Regions from separate parts of the Arthrobacter sp. B10-11 genome, predicted to be linked through region 2. Evidence: predicted binding sites of a transcription regulator. Region 2 holds the regulator's gene; each other region holds the start of a gene.

Region 1 (3,276 bases), on a different contig from region 2:
GAACTTGCCGTCACCAAGGCAAAGAAGACCTCCGTGCCCGCGGACAACATCGACCGCGCCATCAAGCGCGGCGCCGGCCTCACCGGCGAAGTGGTGGACTACACCGAGATCATGTACGAATGCCGCGGCCCGCAGGGTTCGGCGCTGCTGATCGAGTGCCTCACGGACAACAAGAACCGCGCAGCCTCCGAGGTCCGGCTCGCCATTTCCCGCAACGGCGGCACCATCGCCGATCCCGGCTCGGTCAGCTACCTCTTTTCCCGCAAGGGCGTTGTCACCCTGCCCAAGAACGGGCTCAGCGAGGACGACGTCCTGATGGCCGTGCTCGATGCCGGTGCAGAGGAAGTCAAGGACAACGGAGACAACTGGGAAATCCACTCGGATCCCAAGGACCTGCAGGCCATCCGCGACGCCCTCAAGGACGCCGGGATCGACTATGACACCGATGAAGCTGAGTTCGTCCCGTCCATGGAGGTCCCGCTCGACCTCGACGCCGCCAAAAAGTTCATGAAGCTGGTGGACGCCCTGGAAGAGCTCGACGACGTCCAGAACGTCTACAGCAACGCCGACCTCAGCGACGAAGTGCAGGCCGCACTGGAAGCCGAGTGATCCCGCAACCCTGCTGTGAAACTGAGGCCCGGCCTTGACCCTCCGAGTATTGGGAGTCGACCCGGGCCTCACCCGTTGCGGCATCGGCGTCGTGGACGTCGAGAAGAACAGGCGTGCCACCATGGTGGCCGTCGGCGTGGTGGGCACGTCGCCCGATGAAAGCCTGGACCAGCGGCTACTCCTTATCGCCACGTCCATCGATGACTGGCTGGACCGCTACGAACCCCATGTGCTCGCCGTGGAGCGGGTGTTTTCGCAGCTCAACGTCAGCACGGTGATGGGGGTTGCCCAGGCGTCCGGCGTGGTGATTGCCGCCGCCGCCCGGCGCGGCATCCCCGTTGCCCTGCACACGCCGTCGGAAGTCAAGGCGGCCGTCACCGGCAGCGGAACATCCAACAAGGATGCCGTGACGAAACTCGTCACCAAGATCCTCCGCCTGGATGCCCCGCCCCGACCCGCCGACGCCGCCGATGCGCTGGCGCTGGCCATCACCCACGCGTGGCGGGCAGGCAGCGGAGCGGCCATCTCTACCACTGGCCCGGGCAGTTCGGCCCTGACCCCGGCGCAGCGGGCATGGGCCGAGGCGGAAGCCAAGGCGCGCCGGGCACGCTGAAGGTCCGGCTGTGCGGCCGGGGAACTTGCTAGGGTATTCGTAGATATGTTCGGATGGGCGGACTGTGTTCCGGCCGTTATTCGTGGAACCGCGTATGTTCGTGTAAACCCAGTTTTGTGTAACCCAGGAGCCCGGCCTTGATCAGTTTTCTCCGCGGAACCGTAGCGCACGTCGGGTTGTCCTCCGCCGTGATCGACCTCAACGGTGCCGGCATGAGCGTAAACGCCACACCCCAGACCCTCAGCGGGCTGCGCACCGGCGAGGAAGGGAAGCTTTTCACGTCCCTCATTGTGCGCGAGGATTCCCTGACGCTGTTTGGATTCGCCAGCGACGACGAACGTGAAGTCTTCGATGTCCTGCTCAGCGTGAGCGGCGTGGGCCCGCGGCTGGCCCTTGCTGTGCTGGCCGTCCACGACCCCGAAGCGATCCGCGTTGCGGCGCATACCGGCGACGGCAAGGCCTTTACGAAGGTTCCCGGCATCGGGCCCAAGGTCGCTGGAAGGATTGTCCTGGAGCTTGCCGGAAAACTGGTGCCGCACGGGACCGGTGCGGCGGCAGCGCCCGCAGCAGCCGCGGCCGCGCCGTGGAAGCCGCAGGTGGTGGCAGCCATGACGAGCCTCGGCTGGTCCGAAAAGGACGCCGCCGCCAGCATCGACAAAGCGCTCTCGGATTCCCCGGAACTCGAAGCGGGCGGCCAGGTGGCCGAGATCCTGCGGGCCACTCTGCGGTGGCTTGGCCAGGACGGCGCCCGCGCCGGCAACAGGGTAGGCACCCGTGGCTGAGTCGTCCCTGGTCGCCGGGGGAGAGGAGCCGGAGGAACGGGTCATCGAGGCGGCCCTCCGGCCCAGGAACCTGCATGACTTCGTGGGCCAGCACCGTGTCCGCAAACAGCTGTCGCTGGTGCTGGAAGCATCGCGGATGCGCGGACGCAGCGCCGACCATGTCCTGCTCTCCGGCCCGCCCGGACTCGGCAAAACCACATTGTCCATGATCATCGCGGCCGAGATGAATGCCCCCCTGCGGATCAGCAGCGGTCCGGCCATCCAGCACGCCGGCGACCTGGCAGCCATCCTTTCCTCGCTGTCCGAGGGTGAAGTCCTTTTCCTTGACGAAATCCACCGCATGTCCCGGCCGGCAGAGGAAATGCTGTACATGGCCATGGAAGATTTCCGGGTGGACATCGTGGTGGGCAAGGGTGCGGGAGCCACGGCAATTCCACTCGAACTGCCGCCCTTTACACTCGTGGGCGCCACCACCCGCGCCGGGCTTCTGCCCGGCCCGCTGCGGGACAGGTTCGGCTTCACGGGGCACCTGGAATTCTATTCAGTTGAGGAACTGGAGCTGGTCCTGAGGCGGTCGGCCGGTCTGTTGGACCTGAAGGTCAACTCGGCAGGGTTCAGCGAAATCGCGGGCCGGTCCCGGGGCACGCCCCGAATCGCGAACCGCCTCCTCCGCCGCGTGCGCGACTGGGCACTCGTCCACGGCATCGAACAAATCGACGCGCGGGCGGCGTCCGCCGCGCTGGACATGTATGAAGTGGACAAACGGGGGCTTGACCGCCTGGACCGCTCCGTCCTCGAAGCCCTGATCACCAAGTTCGGCGGCGGGCCGGTGGGACTGTCCACCCTGGCCATTGCCGTGGGCGAGGAACCGGAAACCGTGGAAACCGTCGCGGAACCGTTCCTTGTCCGCGAAGGGCTTCTGGGGCGAACGCCGCGTGGCCGGATCGCCATGGCTCCGGCCTGGACGCACCTGGGCTATGCGGTTCCGGACGGCGTGTTCGGCCAGGAGGCGCTGACCCTGTTCGACGCGGAAGGCCTCGGCGTTGAACCGGTGGCGGAGTGGCTTCCGAACGGCCAATAGCAGCGTCCGGCTGACTTTCCCTCTAGACTGGAATGACGCTCGGCACGTTCGGGCCTTTGTTTCTGTGGGCGGCTCCGGCCGCCGATGGCCGGGCATGAATTTCCTGCCGGGCGGGCCGAAATGAAGCCGACGTTGCTGTCAACCAGCTACGCAAGTACAGAACGGAAACTTCCTGTGTTCGGACACATTAC
Region 2 (3,276 bases):
ACGTTTGGTTGAAGTTCCCGGACCTGCCGCGCCGCCGATTCGGCACTGAGGCCATAGTCATCCGCACGCTGGCCGGCGATGTATCCGGTATCGGTCCCGCTGGCCAGCAACGGGTACATGGAGTACGTGGGCGGAAATCCGAGGGCGGTGCGCCCCGGGCCGCCGAATGCCTGCAGGATCTGTTGCAGCACTTCGTTGGACCCGTTGGCGGCCCAGATGTTCTCGGCCCCCAGACCATGGCCCAGGTATTCCGCCAGGCGCTCCCGGAGTTCGGTGAACTCACGGTCCGGGTAGCGGTTCAGTCCAGCGGCGGCCGCCGTCACGGCTTCCGAGATGGCCACCAGGACATCAGCCGGAACGCCATGGGTGTTCTCGTTGACGTTGAGCAGGATGGGAACATCAAGCTGCGGTGCACCGTATGGAGTGAGGCCCCGCAGGTTGGTCCGGAGGGGAAGTCTGTTCAGTCGCTCTAGCTGGTCAGTCACTTCAACAGTTTAAGTGAGGGTGGCCGGGCCACTGAAACTGTGACGCCGCTGAGCCGCCGGGGCCGATGGCCGGGGGCTCCAGGCGGCATGCTCGAGGCTTAGTTTGAGGGAACAAAAATCTGCTGGCCCGGCATGACCCTGCCGCCGTCAAGGTTGTTGAGCTGGACGATATCGGCGACGACGTCGCGGGTGTCCCGTTCCGGGGACACGGTCCCGGCGATCTCCCAGAGCGACTGCCCCGGCTGGACTGTCACGGACACGGTGGGGGTCAACGACAACTCGGACGCTGAATCCGCAGCTTTCGCCGGCGAATTCAGCAACCCGGCCAGCGAGATCAGCAGTACGGACACCAGGATCAGCGGCACGCCCACAAGAACGATGCGCCCCCTTCGTGTCAGTCGGAGCGGCGGCTGCACGACCCTGGCCTTCGCCGGCTTAACAGCTTTCGCTGCGGGACGCTCCTCCCAGTTGAAGCCCTGGATTCCTACGGCTTCAGCTCCCCGGATGGGCGAACCTTCATTATTCGAACCCTGAATAGCGCTTATTGCTGACATGAACTGAGCCCTCCTGGACCTGACTGTGCCGCCCGCCGTGTTCCCCAAAGCCGCCGTCCGCCCGCTTCCGGCTATCGAACATAAAACCGAACGGGACTTCCGACTAGAACACATATTCGAACTTTGCTGGTTCTGTTCTAGCACCTATTAACGAACATTGTCGAGACTCACTAGAACAAATGTTTGAAAAAGCTATGAGGCTGGCCTACGTTTGAGCTACAGAACAACCACTTCTGCAGTTGATCAGCAGGGTCTGACATTTCAGGCCGGAAGTTCCCGGCAGCTGCAGCCACGGATGCCGGGTGGAACGGAAAGGCGTTGGCGAACATGGCAGCACAAGCCACCGGCGGCAGGGCTACCCAGCGGAGCCAGCAGTCACCAGCGAAGCCGAAGGGCCTCACGGTACGGCAGAAGAAGATTCTGGAAACGATCCAGCGGTCCGTCAACGACAACGGCTATCCGCCGTCCATGCGCGAAATTGGGGACACCGTTGGCCTGGCCAGCCTGTCCAGCGTCACCCACCAGCTCTCGCAGCTCGAAAAACTGGGCTACCTCCGCCGTGACCCGAAACGCCCGCGCGCGATGGAAGTCCTGATGCCGCTGACCCTGGACGAGGGCACCGCCAAAATCTCCGGCGTGGAGAAGCCTGCACGGCTGCGCACCGTTGGCGGATTGGCTGTTTCCGAACTGGCCACGGCAACGGACACGGCCATGGTCCCCCTCGTGGGGCGGATTGCGGCGGGCGGGCCGATCCTGGCCGACCAGATGGTTGAGGACGTGATGCCGCTGCCAAGGCAGTTGGTTGGCCATGGCGAGCTCTTTATGCTGAAGGTGACCGGCGACTCCATGATCGATGCGGCAATCTGCGACGGCGACTGGGTTGTGGTCCGCCGGCAGAGTGACGCTGTCAACGGCGACATCGTTGCCGCCCTGCTTGACGACGAGGCGACGGTGAAGACCTTCCGCCAGCGCGACGGCCACACCTGGCTGTTGCCCCAGAACACGCAGTACGAGCCCATCCTCGGCGATCACGCCAACATCATGGGCAAGGTCGTTTCGGTTCTCCGCTCGCTGTAGCCGCCGCGCCGCCGCCCCGCCGCACCGGCGGGGCGGCGGCCCCGTCAGGCGCCGGCAACCTCCGCCGGAGCCTTTGCCAGCCTTGACAGTGCAGCAACAGCGATCGCGGGATCAGTGGTGGGCCAGAACGGCGGCAGGGCGGCCCGCAGGAAGCCCCCGTAGCGTTCAGTGGACAACCTGGAGTCAAGGACAGCCACAACCCCTTTGTCGCCCGTGGAGCGGATGAGCCGGCCGGCGCCCTGGGCGAGCCGGATCGCGGCGTGCGTGGCCGACACCGACATAAAGCCGTTGCCCCCCGCCTGCGCCACTGCCCGGGAGCGGGCGGTCATAAGGGGATCATCCGGCCGTGGGAACGGGATGCGGTCGATGACCACCAGCCGGCACGAACCGCCGGGAACGTCCACTCCCTGCCAGAGCGACATGGTGCCGAAAAGACAGGTGTCCGGTTCGTCCGCAAACTGCCGCACCAGCGCCGTCATGGTTGATTCGCCCTGGCACAGGATGCTGACATCCAGGCGGGGCCGCATCGCCTCCGCCGCTTCCTCCGCTGCCCGCCGCGACGAGAAGAGGCACAGCGCACCGCCGTTCGACGCCCGGATCAGTTTCTCCAGCTCGTCCAGCGCCTCGGGCGATGTCCCGCGTCCCGGCTTCGGCAGATGGCTGGCCACGTACAGAATCCCCTGTTTGGGGTAGTCGAACGGGGAACCGACGTCCACGCCGGTCCAGCTGGGTGCGCCCGGTCCCACCAGCCCCAGCCCTCCCGCAGCCGGTTCGAAGGCCGATCCGATGGCCAGGGTGGCAGACGTAAGGACAACGGTGTGCCCGGCAAAGAGCCCGTCGCGGAGCTTCCCGGCCACGCTCAGCGGGGCAATGTTGATCAGGGCAGGCGCTGCGTCATCCGGCTGCGAGTAGCCCTGTTGCGGGTCGAAGGTGCTGTTCCGCGAAAACCAGACCACCTCCCGGTTTTCCCGGGCGGCAATCAGGCGCTCACAGAGTTCCAGGATGACCATGAGGCGTGACCGCGCAAGCTGCCGCCCGCCGTCGGCCGTGTTGGCGCTGTCGCCTTTGGAGTCGGAGAGGGCCGCGCGGCAGGCTTCCCGTAACTGGTCCACACAGTCGAGCTGCTCGTCGTTGAGGCCGTTGGGCAGGAGGCCGCTGGG
Region 3 (3,276 bases), on a different contig from region 2:
TCTGACCCCCATATCCAGGATCATCCGGGAAACCTCTGCGACAGTGAGGAAGTAGGAAGCGAAGCCAAGTTTGGCGATGATACGCAGTTCGTGGTCCAGCCGTGCCCGCATTTCCGCCTCGGCCCGGCCTGAAATGCCCGGGAACCGCCGGCTGATGCCTGCTTCGCAACGCCGGGTCAGCTCCAGCAGGGGGTCTCCCTCGATACCGATGACCGATGCTTCCGGAACAACCGGCTGCTTCCATCCCATGTCCGTGACGGGGTCCATCCGGCAACGGTCCGCGAGCGCCTCCGTCTGGCCCAACAGCGTGGTGAGGTCGGTGGTGCCGTAGCCCGCGGCATGAATGATCTCTTTGGCAAGCTCGAGCATTTGGGCGGATGACTTCAGCCACCCCCGGCCGTTGGGCTGAAGCAGCGGTTCGGCGGTCAGTTCGGGCAGCGATTTCAGGGTACGGGCTGAGTCCAGCACATCTGCCGTAGCTGCGCCGTCCTCCGCGCAATAGCGGACTGCGTTCGTCAGTACGGCAGGAACGCTGTGCTCAGCGGCGAGCTTGAGCATGCGCACCGCATGCGCTGTGCTCAGCGGCTCACCGGGGGCGCTGAGGTGTGACACCACTTCAGCTGCCACAGTTCCCTGGGGCATACTGTCCAGCCATTGCTTGAAGAGTGTGCGGGGGCGGAGGTACCTGCGTCCGCCCATTGCCCTGCCGACGTCGGAATCAGGTCCCACCAGCACTGTCAGCACCGGCTCGAGTGTTTCCGGGTGCAGCGCCCTGGAGGCAATTTCGGCGCGGGTCACAGCGACGGGCACCACTCCCCCGGCTTTGCCGGACGTGCGGGCATGGGCATCTGAGATCAACCGGCAAAGGGCGCGGTAGCCGGCACCGTTGTTGTGTCCGTGGGCGAGTACGACGACGCGGCCCGCGAGCTGGGTGCGGAGGTCGCCGTCGTCGTCATAGACCGCCAGGTCAACCCCGACGACGGGATCCAGGCCCGCTGCCATACAGGCCTTAAGGTGCTTGACGGTGCCGTATAGCCCGTCCCGGTCGGTGCAGGCCAGTGCCGTGGCGCCGTCTGCGGCGGCAGCCTGGGCGAGGTCGTCCGGCCAGGAGACACCGTAGTGGGCGCTGAAGGCAGTGGATACGTGGAGATGGGTGAAGCTCATGCTGACTGCGGCCTCAGGGCATCGTGGATCCGCAGCAGCCTCCAGCGCCCGCTGCCGGTGTTCCTGGTCAGGTCCAGGGTGAGGGTCTCATCCTGCTGGGATACTTCTTTGGCATCTGCGGGCTTGGCATCTGCGGGCCGGACCTGGACGCGCCAGATCTCATGGTCAACCAGTCCCGGGCCGGTTCCCAGCGGTGCCCGGGTTTCCTCGACCCACCACTGCCGGCGCTCATACCAGTGCACGGGCTCGGCGCAGACCGTGTAGTGCCGCCCTGACCACGTGAGTTCGGACGGCTGGCCCGCGGGCGTGCAGACGACGTCGACACCCTCGCTAAACAAGCCCATCGGCGCCTCCCGGAACTGCACTCCCCTTCCCGCAACGGGCGATCGCACCGCCGGCAGGGAGAAACCTGAAATGATTCGTTGTGAAATCATTCCTTCGAACATATCTTCGAATAACTCAAGTCTACGCCGGAGGCCGGACAAAACCTACAGACCCCTCCTCCGTCAGCGCTCCCAGCGAAACATTGCGCCCGTCACGTGGATATCCGGCTCCGCCGTATCTCTTCGCCGTGTGAGTGCGCTCGCATCTTCCACCCGGTGCGCGATCGTTCTGGCGCCGGCTCCATCCAGGCTCCGGTAAAAGTCACCATGACCCCGGCCACCGGGGGGGTCGCGAGGCGCAAGGGTCGCCTTCGGTCTATTGCGATCGCATCGGAGTTCTCTGCATCCGTCCGGAGTTGCCGGTCGTACGCCGCAAGTAAGTCGTACGCCGCAAGTAACTAGGCCGTCGTCAGATTCCTTCGACCCTCCACGACACGACGTCCATGTCTCGAAATACTGTTGTTATTCGAGACATTCGGCAGCGCAGATCTAACTTCATGCACAGCCCCTAGTCGAGGCCCTGTGCATGAGCATCAGCCTTGGTCTGTGACGTTGTCATCATCTTCATATCGAAACTCGTATTTGAGGTCCCTAATCATCTTTCTGGAAAGGAACCAGGCGAGGACAGCGGCGATCCCAGCTAATCCCGCCCACCACAGCCGCTCAACCGTGGGATCCAGTAGGGCGAAAAAAATGAAAAGGACAGCAGCAGCCGTGAACACGATCGCTTGCGCGGTCCAATAAATGGTGCCCCGTTTGACTGTCGGATGAACCCAATCGGTTGTCCATCCTTTGAAGCGGTGGTCCATACGTCCCCCTGTTTGGGCTTGGCGCTGATCACGGCGGTTCTCTTGTCCCTCGGAGTTTGGATAGAGCGCATAATCCTTGGACCGCCGACGCTCCTTTGCCTTGTCGACCAGGTGGGTCACTGCGACCAGGGCAGCACAGAGAATAATTACCGCAAAGACGATCACGTTGATCAGGAAAAGCACGTCGTCTGGGATCCCGCTCGTGTTGATACGGGCGAAGTTCATAGAGTGATCGAACCCTAAACTCCCTTACGCCACAAGACTCGGGATGGAACAGCTGCCTGAGCACAGAACCAGCACCACCAACATCAGTTCGAGAACTGGCATTGAAGCGTCACTCACGGGAGCGAACTAAACTCAGGGCGGTCGCTCAGGTCAGTACGTCTTCCTGGAAAAGCACCTAGCCGGATTCAGAAAGTACGTTGACTCAACAGAGCACACCGCCGGGGCCCAGCCTCGTAGCCCGATGAGGTTTCCCCTTACAGGGTGCAGGGTGACAAATATATCGGTGCCAAAAGACCGCCATTTATCGGTGCCAGTCACAGCCAAAAATGGCCTCACCCTGTCTCGGGTCGACGTCTCTTAACCCTCGCGTTGCGGGACAAACTCCGTGCACCCAAGACCGCCGCGAGATGCGCCGGCCATTTCCGGTCATCCTCACCCGCCAACACGCCATGGCCGTTGAAGATCAGGCTCAGGTAGTCACCCGATAGCCGCGCGTTCAGACACGGACCGGCCATGACGGATCAACCAAACCAAGGGTGCCCGGAAGAAGAGTCCGGATCCCACACACCTGCACTCTGCCGCCGGGTCAGATGCCCCAGCGCAGATGCCCCAGAAACATTCCCGCTGAACCCGGAGCGTCCACCGACACCGATGCTCCACGAGCAAAGTCATGTCGGCTGAAACGAGAACTTCAT

Evidence for each region. Region 2 encodes LexA, which represses DNA repair genes until DNA is damaged. Its sites were predicted from a motif close to TCGAACANNTGTTCGA; they were not measured.
Region 1: a site for LexA is predicted at 1,260-1,275, ahead of ruvA (Holliday junction branch migration protein RuvA). Genes of this name have one in related genera too.
Region 3: a site for LexA is predicted at 1,603-1,618, ahead of RW112_RS11990 (DUF6504 family protein). Genes of this name have one in related genera too.

What each region holds. Positions count from the first base shown of each region.
Region 1 is NZ_JAWMTH010000003.1:432,549-435,824, reverse strand. It holds gene RW112_RS11915 (YebC/PmpR family DNA-binding transcriptional regulator) at 1-609, shown strand, start outside; gene ruvC (crossover junction endodeoxyribonuclease RuvC) at 644-1,222, shown strand; gene ruvA (Holliday junction branch migration protein RuvA) at 1,360-2,004, shown strand; gene ruvB (Holliday junction branch migration DNA helicase RuvB) at 1,997-3,085, shown strand.
Region 2 is NZ_JAWMTH010000009.1:46,029-49,304, forward strand. It holds gene RW112_RS20490 (histidinol-phosphate transaminase) at 1-485, opposite strand, end outside; gene RW112_RS20495 (LysM peptidoglycan-binding domain-containing protein) at 584-901, opposite strand; gene lexA (transcriptional repressor LexA) at 1,367-2,116, shown strand; gene RW112_RS20505 (ATP-dependent DNA helicase) at 2,161-3,276, opposite strand, start outside.
Region 3 is NZ_JAWMTH010000003.1:452,440-455,715, forward strand. It holds gene RW112_RS11985 (DNA polymerase III subunit alpha) at 1-1,164, opposite strand, end outside; gene RW112_RS11990 (DUF6504 family protein) at 1,161-1,508, opposite strand; gene RW112_RS11995 (hypothetical protein) at 2,081-2,581, opposite strand.